Regions from separate parts of the Pseudomonas helvetica genome, predicted to be linked through region 3. Evidence: predicted binding sites of a transcription regulator. Region 3 holds the regulator's gene; each other region holds the start of a gene.

Region 1 (4,197 bases), 1.4 Mb from region 3:
GAAAGTGAGCTCACCAGAATGCTCGCACCTACCAGCAACGCGCCGATCAAGAACAGGCTGTTGATGGTCGTCGCATTCAATGGCAGTACTCCAGAAAGCTAAAGGCGGGCGCAAACTGACCATGCAGTCTGCGTGCCAGCGATTCTAACCTGTTGAAATGTGATGCTGTCAAAAAGCTTTTGACGGCGCTCAACCACAGCCCCTTGGGTCGGGCGCGATCATTGTGGCGAGGGAGCTTGCTCCCGCTGGGGCGCGCAGCGGCCCGAAAACAGACGCTGCGGTCTTCCAGAAAAAACTCATCAGCAATTTTACGGCTGCTGCGCACCCCAGCGGGAGCAAGCTCCCTCGCCACAGGGTATTCAGTGACCGTTAAAGGCTAAACCGCCCAACCATATTGTTCAGGTCCAGCGCCAGGCGCGACAGCTCGTTGCTGGCGGCGCTGGTCTGGTTGGCGCCAGTGGCCGACTGCACCGACAGGTCGCGGATGTTTACCAGGTTGCGGTCGACTTCGCGGGCCACCTGGGCCTGCTCTTCGGCGGCGCTGGCGATCACCAGGTTGCGCTCGTTGATTTCGACGATGGCGCTGTTGATGGTGTCCAGCGACAGTCCTGCACCACGGGCGATGTTCAGGGTCGATTCGGCGCGTTCGGTGCTGTTGCGCATCGAATCAACGGCGTGTTCGGTACCGCTCTGGATGCTGCCGATCATGCGTTCGATTTCGCTGGTCGATTGCTGCGTGCGATGCGCCAGGGCGCGAACTTCGTCGGCCACCACCGCAAAACCGCGACCGGCTTCACCGGCGCGCGCAGCCTCGATGGCGGCGTTCAGCGCCAGCAGGTTGGTCTGGTCAGCCAGGCCGCGAATCACGTCCAGCACCTTGCCGATGTCACGCGACTCGTTGGCCAGATCGCCGATCAGCGTGGCAGTGCTCTGTACATCGGCGCTCATGCGTTCGATGGCACTGACGGTTTCCTGCACCAGGTCACGGCCGTCACCGGCAGAAGTGGTGGCGTTTTTCGAGGCTTCGGAGGTGCTCACTGCGTTGCGCGCAACTTCTTCCACGGCGCTGGTCATTTCGTTGACGGCCGTTGCGGCTTGCTCGATTTCGTTGTTCTGCTGAGTCAGGCCGCGGGCGCTTTCGTCGGTGACGCTGTTCAGCTCTTCGGCGGCGGAGGCCAGCTGAGTCGCCGAACCCGAGATCCGCTGCAGGGTGTCGCGCAGTTTTTCCTGCATCTTCAACATGGCCTGCAACAAGCGGCCAGCTTCGTCGCTACCGTCGACGATGATCGGTCGGGTCAGATTGCCCTCGGCGATTTCTTCAGCCGCGCTCAGTGCCTTGGCGATGGGCTGCGTGATGCTGTTGGTCAGCAGCCAGGCAAACAGCAGGGTCAAACCCGTGGCGATCACCAGCAGGGTCACTACCAGATTGAAGGCGGAGGAATATTGGTCGGCGGCTTTCTGGTTGAAGTCGGCGGCTTGATCGTTGTTGATCTCCACCAGGCGGTTCAGAGTGGTGTTAATCGCATCGGAGTTGGTCAGCAATTCGGTATTCAGAAGCGTGCGCAGTTCGTCGAGTTGGTTATTACGCGACAGCGTCTTCATCCGGTCCTCAATCTGGCGGTACTGACCCATCAATTGCACGTACTGGTCGTAGGTCGTGCGTTCCAGAGGGCTGCTGATCAGTTTTTCATAGGCGGTCTGCGCCGCACGGATCTGCTGGCTGCGGGTGTCGAGCAACTCCATGGTTTTTTGCTGGATATCCGGTTCGCGGTTGACCAGCAGGCGATAGGCCAGAGTGCGCTGGCGCAGGCCGAGTTGAGTGAACTCGTCCAGGGCCTTGATGCTCGGCACGCTGTTCTGAACGATGTCTTCGCCGGCAGCGCGAATCTTGCTCATCTGGTTCAAGGCGAACACACCCAGAATCAACATCAGTGCGCCAATCAGGGTGAAACCTGCGAACGCCCTGGGGGCGATATTCATATTGCGAAGGGACATGGTGTTCACCGTAAAGCGCGCATTGGCACGAGTCTGAGACGAGGTATGTATGACTTATCGGTCATACGACTAAAGTCTTGAGCCGCTGTGCGCTTTTGCCGCAGATTGGTCGCACTGACGAGCTGTCAGGAACCAGAGCGGACAATCGCAGTCTTTAAAACTCGCAAGCAAGGTTGCCGCCAGGCAAATCAAGGCTTTACGCCTGAATAACCCTGGCGCCAGTGGTGACTTTTCTTTATCGTACGCGCCCTTTGAAAATGCTCGGAAAATCAAAATGTTGGAAGCATCCCTAAGCCAATTGGAACAACTGGTCAGCGATCTGGTGCAACAGAACCAGGAGCTGCTCGGCACGAACGCAACCCTGAGCGCAGAACTGGCCCAGGCCAAGGATGAAAACGAAAGCCTGCAACTGAGCCTGATGGAACAGGAAGAAAAGCAGGGCGCCACCGTCGCGCGCATTCAGGCGCTGGTTGAGCGCGTGAGCGCAGGTCCTGTGAACGCATGAGACATGGTGCCGACGGGATAAAAGTCGTCTCGATTCTTGGGGAAGACTATTCGATCAAGGCGCCGGCCGGGGAAGAGCAGACCCTGCTGGACGCCGCATTAATGTTGAAAGCGGTGCTGGCCGAGACCAAAAAGAAATACCCGACCCTGATCGGGGACAAACTGCTGGTGCTGACGGCAATGAACCTGTGCTCGCAGCAACTCGAAATGCAGAAACGTCATCAGCGGGAACTCGACCGTTACCAAGAGCAAGTCAGCGCCACGGTTGAAGTGATTTCGAAGACGATCAATCAGGCTTGATCAGCTTGCGCACAACCAAAGAGTAGATTGTCGATTGAGTTGTATACAATCGGCACAGCTGTTGCAGTAGTTTTGCCTCTTACTCTTTGGGGGTGCTTCATGCAGTTCTGGCGACGCAGTATTCAATGGCAGTTGATCCTGAGTATGGGCACCGCCCTGCTGGTCAGTATTCTGATCGTGGTCGGCATTTATACCCTGGTGGTCAACCGCCTTGCCCAGCGCTATCTGGTCGAGCAAGCGCTGCCGTCGAGCATCGAAGCGATGCGCAACGACATCGAGCGGATTCTGGTCCAGCCGCTCACCGCGGCCAAGGACATCGCCAGCAACAGCATGGTGCGCGAGTGGTTGGCCGAAGGAGAAAACGCCGACCGGGCCAGCGGCTTCGTCAGCTACCTGGAAGATATCCGCGCCGAGCATAAAGCCTTTACCGCGCTGATCGCAGGCACTGCGTCGGGCCACTACTTCACCGAAAAAGGGCTTGATCGGACCCTCAGTCGATCCAATCCCGCAGACGCCTGGTTCTACGCCTTCCTCGACGGCAACCAGCCGCGCACCCTTAATATCGACAAAGACACGGCGACCGGCGAATTGGCCTTGTTCATTGACCTCAAGGTCTCGCAGGGCGGCAAAGTCGTGGGTGTTGCCGGGCTGGGCCTGAGCATGAAGGAACTCTCGGAGCTGATTCACAACTTCAGCTTCGGCGAGCGCGGGAAGGTCTATCTGGTGCGTTCCGACGGGTTGATCCAGGTCCATCCCGAGGCCGGACTCAGCAACAAACGCCAGTTGGCCGAACAGATCGGCGACTCGGCTGCGCAAGCGGTGATGGGCCATCAAGGCCCGACCAGCAGCGGCTTTGTGCGCGATGGTGAGGACTACCTGGCCCTGAGCCTGCCATTACGCGATCTGGGCTGGACGCTGGTGGCCGAAGTGCCGCAATCGCAAATTTACGCCGAGGCCCGACAGGCGATGTGGCTGACCAGTGCCATCGGTCTGGGCGTTGCACTGGTGTGCCTGTTATTGGTGGTGTTGCTGGCTCGTGGCCTGGTGCGGCCGATCCGGCAGGTAACAGCGGCACTGGTAGCGATTGGTAGCGGTGGTGGCGATTTGACCCACAGGTTAGATTCCAGTCGTGCCGATGAGCTGGGTGATCTGGCTCGCGGCTTCAACCGGTTCCTTGAAAATCAACGCAACATGATCGGCGAAGTGCTGGCCACCAGCGAGCGTTTGCGCACGGCTGTCGGGCAGGTTGCGCGAGTGGTGGAGAACACTGCCGAGCGTTCCGGTCGGCAGCAGGAAATGACCGACATGGTCGCCACTGCCGTGCACGAGATGGGCCTCACCGTGCAGGAAATTGCACAGAACGCCGGCAACGCGGCGGTCGCCTCACAAACCGCCCGC
Region 2 (4,197 bases), 2.9 Mb from region 3:
CGACGTGCAACACCCACACTTGAGATCAATCGTGTACCGACACGGTTAGCGTGCCGATACACATTTCAGTTGGCTAGGCGCCGAGACGCGCCGTCACCGCGCTCAATTGCCCCGACAACCCGTGCAGGTTGTTGCTCGCCGCTTCAGTGCGCTGCACGTTGTCCAGGTTGGTACTGGCGATGCTGGTGATCTCGGTCAGGTTGCGCGAAATGTCTTCGGCCACCGAGGTCTGTTCTTCAGCAGCGGTGGCGATCTGGCGGTTCATGTCGCGAATCGCCTCCACCGATGCAGTAATGCGCTCAAGCATGGCCCCGGCCTGAGTGACCTGCTCGACGCTTTCTTCGCTGCGCGACTGGCCACTTTCAATGGCCTGCGCCGCATCTACCGCACCGGTCTGCACGCTCTGGATGATCTGGTTGATTTCGATGATCGACGCCGCCGTGCGCTGGGCCAGGCTGCGTACTTCATCGGCCACCACAGCAAACCCGCGTCCGGCTTCTCCGGCCCGAGCGGCTTCGATAGCGGCGTTCAATGCCAGCAAGTTGGTTTGCTCGGCGATGCCGCGAATCACTTCCAGCACCTTGCCGATACGCCCGCTATCGGTTTCCAGTTGGCGGATGACCGTCGCGGTGTTGGCGATTTCGCCGCGCATCTGAGTGATGGTGTGAATCGTGCCTTGCATGACCTTCTCGCCCTGTTGTGCCGACTGATCGGCATCATCGGCGGCCCGTGCCGCGTCGGCCGCATGACGAGCGACTTCCTGGGCAGTGGCGGACATTTCGTTCATCGCCGTGGCGACTTGATCCGTGCGGTTGAACTGTTCGCTGGTGCCATGGGCCATCAAGGTCGCAATCGAGTTCAGCTCACCGCTGGCGCTGTCCAGATCCGAGGCGCTGCGCTGCAAGCGACTGAAGGTCTCGGCAAGGAAATCGCGCAGCGTGTTGGCAGCCACCGCCAGCTTGCCCAGCTCATCCTGACGATCACTCGCCACCCGCTCGGCAAACCGGCCCTGGCTCAAGTGCGCGACGTATTCGATCAGCTTGCGGATCGGTTCCACCAGATTGCGGTTGACCAGCCACAGGCTGAGCAAGCCAATCAACAGGCCCGAAGCCAGCATCACCAGGATACCCAGCAACACCGTGCGATCGGCGCTGGCGCTGATCAGCGTCGATTGTTCGCGGCCCTGTTTACGCAACTCGTCGACCAGTTCGCTCATCTGCTCGCTCGTGGCGCGGTCCACACCTTTGACCGCGTTATCACCTGCCGAAGGATCACCACCGGCTGCCAGATAAGCCTCTCGACCTTTTTGATACGCGCCGCCAAGCACCCGGTGCGCATCACGCAGGCTTTCAAGGCGGGTTTTAAGTGAGGCGTCGATGCCCGGTTGGCGGGTCAATTCACCGAGGATGTTCTGTACGTCGCCCTGACGGTCCTCGAATTGCTTCCAGTATTTGTCCAGCTCAGCCGGTTGCTTGCCGCGCAACAGGACGTTTTTCCATTCCTGGACCTGAGCCTTGAATTGCAGGTTGGCTTCGTCAATCAGTTGCGAGGTACGTAACGGGCCTTCGATGAGGTTGCGGTAGTTCTGCACCCCGCTGGAGAGTAAGTGAAAACAGGCCAGGGCAATCAGCAACATCGCGATCAGACTGCCGCTCAGCAGTGCCAGGATTTGCGCTCGCAGGGATTTTTGCAAAAACATCGAGTGATACTCATGACAGGGATAAGACTCGCATCGGTAGGGCATGCGAGATGTCCGGACCTCCCTGTCGACAACATGCGGGCCGGACACCAAAGTGCCTGAGCCAACTTAGGCGTCATCGGCGTGTGCCGCGTTTTCTTGAAGCCAATCCGACCACTGGTAAAGGCTCTATTACGCGAGCCACCAAACCGTCACAAAACTGTCAAACCGCGTTGCCATGATGCCGCTCATGTGAGCCTGTGAAACGTACGACAGGCGCCTCCCTTCAGCGAGACTCCATGAACCACAGCATCGATCAACGCCACCGCGATTCTGACCTGTTCGGCCTGCTCTACGGTTTCAGCTTTCGTCCCGGCGAACGCGGTCGCGAGATCGATTCGGCCAAGGCGCTGCAGCTGCTGCAACAACCGGGCGCCGAGGACGAGTTCCTCTGGCTGCACCTGAACCTCGCCCACGCCGCGTGCGAGCGCTGGATGAAAACGCACCTGGAGTTGCCGGAAGAATTTTTCGAAGCCTTGCATGAAGGCTCTCGCTCGACGCGCATCGAGCACGTCGATTCGGCGCTGCTGGCAGTGGTCAACGACGTGGTGTTCAACCTCAGCAGCATGGTGTCGTCAGACGTCTCGACCCTTTGGGTCTGCGCCCGCAGTCGGTTGATCATCAGCGCACGCCTGCAACCCCTGCACTCGGTGGACAAGCTGCGCTCCTCGGTCAAGGCCGGCGAATGCTTTCGTTCGCCACTGGAACTGCTCGTGCATTTGCTCCGCGACCAGGGCGAAGTGCTGACGCAGATCGTGCGCAAGACCAGCCAGAGTGTCGACCAGATCGAAGACGAGTTGCTGTCATCGCGACTGTCCACCAACCGTGCCGAACTGGGCGCCAATCGTCGAGTGCTGGTGCGTTTGCAACGGCTGCTGGCACTGGAGCCGGGCTCGCTGCTGCGCCTGCTCAACCGTCCGCCGCAATGGTTGCAAAAGGACGACGTCAAGGAGCTGCGCAAATCCACCGAGGAGTTCGCGCTGATCATCAACGACCTCACGGCGCTCGGCGAACGGATCAAACTGTTGCAGGAAGAGATCGCCGCCAACCTCAACGAGCAAAGCAACCGAACGCTGTTCACCCTGACCGTGGTCACGGTGTTGGCGCTGCCAATCAACATCATTGCCGGTTTCTTCGGCATGAACGTCGGCGGGATTCCCCTTGCCGGCGACCCGGAAGGATTCTGGATTCTGGTGGCACTGGTCGCGACGTTCACGGTACTGGCCGGGCGTTGGGCGTTTCGCAAGCGGGCGGATTATTGATCCAGCTTTCCAGGATTCACAGCCCCATTGTGGCGAGGGGGCTTGCCCCCGCTGGGTTGCGAAGCAACCCTGAAACCTGCCACCTGTTTTCCCCAGACACACCCCATTTACCCAATTTACGGCTGCTTCGCAGCCGAACGGGGCGGTGCGGCGTTCCGACAAGCCCCCTCGCCACAGGTTCTCAAGCGAAGCAACAGTTCGGCAATTAACCAAACACTGATCCAAAGCAGTCTCGCTGTAACATTCGGCAACGATCATGACCGGCACTCCTCCCTGACACAGGATTGTCCGGCCATGGCTACGCCTTCCTTGACCGCCGCCTCCAACGCCCCCACCAGCAGTGCCGGCCCGCAACTCGATAAAAAACCCGGCGTATTGACCGCCGTGGTGTTTTTCGCGGTGCTGGCCATGGGGCTGCTGTTCACCGCCTACAGCCTGATGCACGACATGCATGACCTCGGCACCACGGTGACCACCTGGACGCCGTTTCTGCTGCTGGGTGTGGCGCTGTTGATTGCCTTGGGTTTTGAGTTCGTCAACGGCTTCCACGACACCGCCAACGCCGTGGCAACGGTGATTTACACCCATTCGCTACCGCCGCATTTCGCGGTGGTCTGGTCGGGGATCTTCAACTTTCTCGGGGTGTTGCTGTCCAGCGGCGCCGTAGCCTTCGGCATCATCGCCTTGCTGCCGGTGGAGCTGATTCTGCAAGTCGGTTCAACCGCCGGTTTCTCGATGATCTTCGCCCTGCTGATCGCGGCAATCCTGTGGAACCTCGGCACGTGGTGGTTGGGCTTGCCGGCCTCGTCATCCCACACCTTGATCGGCTCGATCATCGGCGTCGGCGTCGCCAATGCGCTGATGCACGGACGCGACGGCACCAGCGGTGTCGACTGGGCGCAAGCCACCAAGGTCGGTTACGCGTTGCTGCTGTCACCACTGATCGGCTTCGCATTTGCCGCGCTGTTGCTGCTGGCGTTGCGCATCTTCGTCAAACATCGCGCGCTGTACAAAGCCCCCAAAGGCAACACTCCACCACCGTGGTGGATTCGCGGGATGTTGATCCTGACCTGCACCGGCGTGTCCTTCGCCCACGGCTCCAACGATGGCCAAAAAGGCATGGGCCTGATCATGCTGATTCTGGTCGGCACCCTGCCGATGGCCTATGCGCTGAACCGCACCATGCCAGCCGACCAG
Region 3 (4,197 bases):
AACATTGAACTCGAAGACGAGTTGCGCAAGACCCAGTCGCGGATCGTCACGGCTCAGGCCGAATTGAGCCTGCGTGGCGACGGCGAAGGTGATGCGAGCGCCAGCACCAATCGCCAGTTGTTTGCCGGCCTGCCGCTGACCGCTGCGGAACCGTTGATCGAGCCGACCTTTGCTGAGCGGCCGCGTCCTGCTTCAGCGCCTGTGCATTCTGCCGGGGTCGATCCGCGGGCTTTCGACTCGATGCGTTTCGAACTCAATGGTCTGCGTGAACTGCTCGAAGTACAGTTGGGTTCGCTGGCCTGGAACCAGCTGCAAGGCAGTCGCCCGCAGCAAGCCAACCTGTGGCGTCGCCTGCAACGCATCGGCCTGTCCGGTCCGTTGTCGCGCGATCTGCTGGAACTGATTACTGACATTGAAGAACCCCGCCAGGCCTGGCGCATGCTGTTGGCGCACCTGGCGCGGATGATCGTGACTCCCGAGATCGAACCACTGGAAGAGGGTGGCGTGATCGCCATGGTCGGCCCTGCCGGCATGGGCAAAACCACCACGCTGGCCAAGCTGGCCGCGCGTTACGTGCTCAAGTACGGCGCGCAGAACATCGCGCTGGTGAGCATGGACAGCTTCCGCATTGGGGCTCAGGAACAGCTCAAGACCCTGGGGCGTATCCTCAATGTCTCGGTGACTCACGTCGACCCGGGCCAGTCCCTGGCGCAAGCCCTTGATCCGCTGTTGCGCAAGCGTGTGGTGTTGATCGACACCGCCGGCCTGCAGGCCAGTGATCCGGCGTTGCGCATGCAGCTGGAAAGCCTGGCCGGTCGCGGGATCAAGTCGAAGAATTATCTGGTGCTGGCCACTACCAGCCAAAAGCAGGTGCTGACTGCCGCTTATCACAGTTACAAGCGGTGCGGGCTAGCAGGCTGCATTCTGACTAAACTGGATGAAACAGCGAGCCTGGGCGAGGTGTTGAGCCTGGCAATCAGCCACGAATTACCTGTCGCTTATCTGACCGACGGGCCACGGATCCCGGATGATCTACATTTACCGCGCCGGCATCAGTTGGTCAGTCGCGCCGTTAGCGTGCAGATGCAGGAAGAACCCAGCGAAGAAGCCATGGCTGATATGTTCGCTGACCTCTACCACAGCCCGGCCAAGCGTGTCGGCTGAGGTAATAATGAATAGATTTGTATCTACATCGATGGCCTGCCATGCATTGTTCACAAGTGAGCGCGCAGCCAGTCATGTAGTCCGCGTCTAAGCAAGACAAGGTAAAGAACGAACATGGGCAGCATGCATCCCGTACAGGTGATCGCAGTGACCGGCGGCAAAGGTGGCGTCGGGAAGACTAATGTGTCAGTGAACTTGTCCCTGGCTCTTGCTGAGCTCGGCCGGCGCGTCATGCTGCTGGACGCCGATCTGGGGCTGGCGAACGTTGACGTCCTGCTGGGGCTCACGCCCAAGCGTACGCTGGCCGACGTCATCGAAGGCCGCTGTGAACTGCGCGATGTATTACTTCAGGGGCCGGGCGGAATTCGCATTGTTCCAGCAGCGTCCGGTACCCAGAGCATGGTTCACCTGAGCCCGGCCCAGCATGCTGGCCTGATTCAGGCATTCAGCGACATCGGCGATAACCTCGACGTATTGGTGATCGACACGGCGGCGGGTATTGGTGAGTCGGTCGTCAGTTTTGTTCGCGCAGCCCAGGAAGTATTGCTGGTGGTGTGCGACGAGCCGACGTCGATCACTGACGCCTACGCGCTGATCAAACTGCTCAACCGCGATTACGGCATGAACCGCTTCCGCGTGCTGGCCAACATGGCGCAAAGCCCGCAGGAAGGGCGAAATCTGTTCGCCAAGTTGACCAAGGTCACGGATCGCTTCCTCGACGTCGCCTTACAATACGTCGGTGCGGTGCCTTACGACGAATGCGTGCGTAAGGCGGTGCAGAAGCAGCGCGCCGTGTATGAAGCGTTTCCTCGTTCCAAGTGTGCGCTGGCATTCAAGGCCATCGCGCAGAAAGTCGATACCTGGCCGCTGCCTGCCAACCCGCGTGGGCACCTGGAATTTTTCGTCGAGCGTCTGGTGCAGCAAACTGCGGGTCCGGTTCTATGACAGCCAGCGGTTACAACCTGTACAAGAAGTCGGCGCGTGACGCGCAGTACGAACTGATCGAGCGTTACGCGCCACTGGTAAAACGTATTGCCTATCACCTGTTGGCGCGCTTGCCGGCCAGTGTTCAGGTCGAGGACCTGATCCAGGCAGGCATGATCGGTTTGCTTGAAGTGTCGACCAAATACGACGCGAGCAAAGGTGCGAGTTTCGAGACGTACGCGGGGATCCGTATCCGTGGTGCGATGCTCGATGAAGTCCGCAAGGGTGACTGGGCGCCACGCTCGGTCCACCGCAATACCCGGATGGTGAGTGACGCGATTCGCTCAATTGAAGCTAAAACCGGGCGTGACGCTAAAGATCACGAGGTTGCGGCCGAACTCCAATTGAGTCTCGACGATTATTACGGGATTTTGAATGACACCTTGGGCAGTCGCCTGTTCAGCTTCGACGATCTGTTGCAGGACGGCGAGCATGAAGGGCTGCACGAGGATGGCGCGAGTGCTCATCTCGAACCGTCGCGCGACCTGGAAGATGAACGCTTCCAGGCAGCACTGGCGGATGCGATTGCCAATTTGCCGGAGCGTGAGCGACTGGTGTTGGCGCTGTACTACGACGAAGAGCTGAATCTCAAGGAAATCGGTGAGGTCCTGGGGGTCAGTGAATCGCGGGTCAGCCAGTTACACAGCCAGTGCGCGGCCCGTTTGCGGGGGCGTTTGGGGGAGTGGCGAGCGCGCTGACAGCAGTGTGGGGACACTGCGAACGAAACAGGCAGGGCGTAACGCTGTGCCGGTCTTCATCCGTTGTGCTCCAGACAGTCGTCGAGTGCTCTGCCGAATTGATTGAATGGCGTGTTCAGGTGCTGAACGCGTTTAAGACTGCTTGGAGGTCGAATTGGACAAGAACATGAAAATCCTCATCGTTGATGACTTCTCAACGATGCGGCGGATCATAAAAAACCTGTTGCGTGACCTTGGGTTCACCAACACGGTCGAGGCGGACGACGGTATTACCGCCATTCCCGTCCTCAACAGCGGGAGCATCGACTTTCTGGTAACGGACTGGAACATGCCTGGCATGACCGGTATCGATTTGCTGCGCCACGTGCGCGCCGATGAAAAGCTCAAGCACCTGCCGGTGCTGATGGTCACTGCCGAAGCCAAGCGCGAGCAGATCATCGAAGCCGCTCAAGCCGGTGTAAACGGCTATGTGGTCAAACCCTTCACGGCCCAGGCGTTGAAAGAGAAGATCGAAAAAATATTCGAACGCATCGGTTGATGCGCGGAGCCACTGCGCCACGGGGGGAGCTATGGAGCAAAGAGAATCTTCACAGGGCGATTTCGAATCGACCCTGAAAAAACACGCTCACGAACTGGTCGAAAGCCTTGAAAAGGGCAGGTTCGGTGACGCTGTGCAACTGATCCATGAGCTCAATCAGACCCGTGACCGCGGCCTGTACCAGGAGGTGGGCAAGCTCACTCGCGAGCTGCATAGCGCGATCGTCAATTTTCAGATTGACCCGAACATGCCGCAAGCCGAGGAAGTCTCACAGATCACAGACGCCACCGAGCGCCTGTCCTATGTGGTCAAGCTGACCGAAGCGGCCGCGAACCGGACCATGGATCTGGTCGAGAACAGTACTCCGCTGGTCAATGGCCTGAGCACTGACGCCCAGGCCTTGAGCGCCGACTGGGGGCGTTTCATGCGCCGCGAAGTCGGTGCCGAAGAGTTCCGCGAACTGGCCCGGCGTGTCGACGGTTTCCTGACGCGTAGCGTCGAGGAGAGCCAGGTCGTCTCGGGCAACCTCAACGATATTCTGCTGGCTCAGGATTACCAGGATCTAACCGGTCAGGTGATCAAGCGCGTGATTCAACTGGTCACCGAAGTCGAAAGCAACCTGCTCAAGCTCGTGCTCATGGCCAGTCAGGTAGACCGCTTTGCGGGCATCGAACATGACCATGAAGCGATGCTGGCTGAAAAAGATCCGCAAAAACATCTCTCTCAGGGTGAAGGTCCGCAGATTCATGCCGATAAAAGAGAAGACGTTGTGTCCGGTCAGGACGATGTGGACGATTTGCTATCCAGTCTTGG

Evidence for each region. The regulator FliA, encoded in region 3, starts transcription of late flagellar genes. The targets are predictions, from matches to a motif close to CTAAAGTTTNNNNNNNNNNNGCCGNTAA.
Region 1: AABM55_RS02210 (methyl-accepting chemotaxis protein) is a predicted target of FliA. The motif match lies at 2,050-2,077, and genes of this name have one in related genera.
Region 2: AABM55_RS22375 (methyl-accepting chemotaxis protein) is a predicted target of FliA. The motif match lies at 1,815-1,842, and genes of this name have one in related genera.

The regions. Positions count from the first base shown of each region.
Region 1 covers NZ_CP150917.1:493,502-497,698, forward strand. Annotated here, with positions in the region: gene AABM55_RS02205 (potassium/proton antiporter) at 1-80, opposite strand, end outside; gene AABM55_RS02210 (methyl-accepting chemotaxis protein) at 370-1,995, opposite strand; gene AABM55_RS02215 (hypothetical protein) at 2,270-2,500, shown strand; gene AABM55_RS02220 (cell division protein ZapA) at 2,497-2,799, shown strand; gene AABM55_RS02225 (methyl-accepting chemotaxis protein) at 2,899-4,197, shown strand, end outside.
Region 2 covers NZ_CP150917.1:4,808,300-4,812,496, forward strand. Annotated here, with positions in the region: gene AABM55_RS22375 (methyl-accepting chemotaxis protein) at 74-1,699, opposite strand; gene AABM55_RS22380 (transporter) at 1,978-3,000, shown strand; gene AABM55_RS22385 (inorganic phosphate transporter) at 3,295-4,197, shown strand, end outside.
Region 3 covers NZ_CP150917.1:1,922,160-1,926,356, forward strand. Annotated here, with positions in the region: gene flhF (flagellar biosynthesis protein FlhF) at 1-1,164, shown strand, start outside; gene fleN (flagellar synthesis regulator FleN) at 1,279-2,109, shown strand; gene fliA (RNA polymerase sigma factor FliA) at 2,106-2,846, shown strand; gene AABM55_RS08705 (chemotaxis response regulator CheY) at 3,013-3,384, shown strand; gene AABM55_RS08710 (protein phosphatase CheZ) at 3,416-4,197, shown strand, end outside.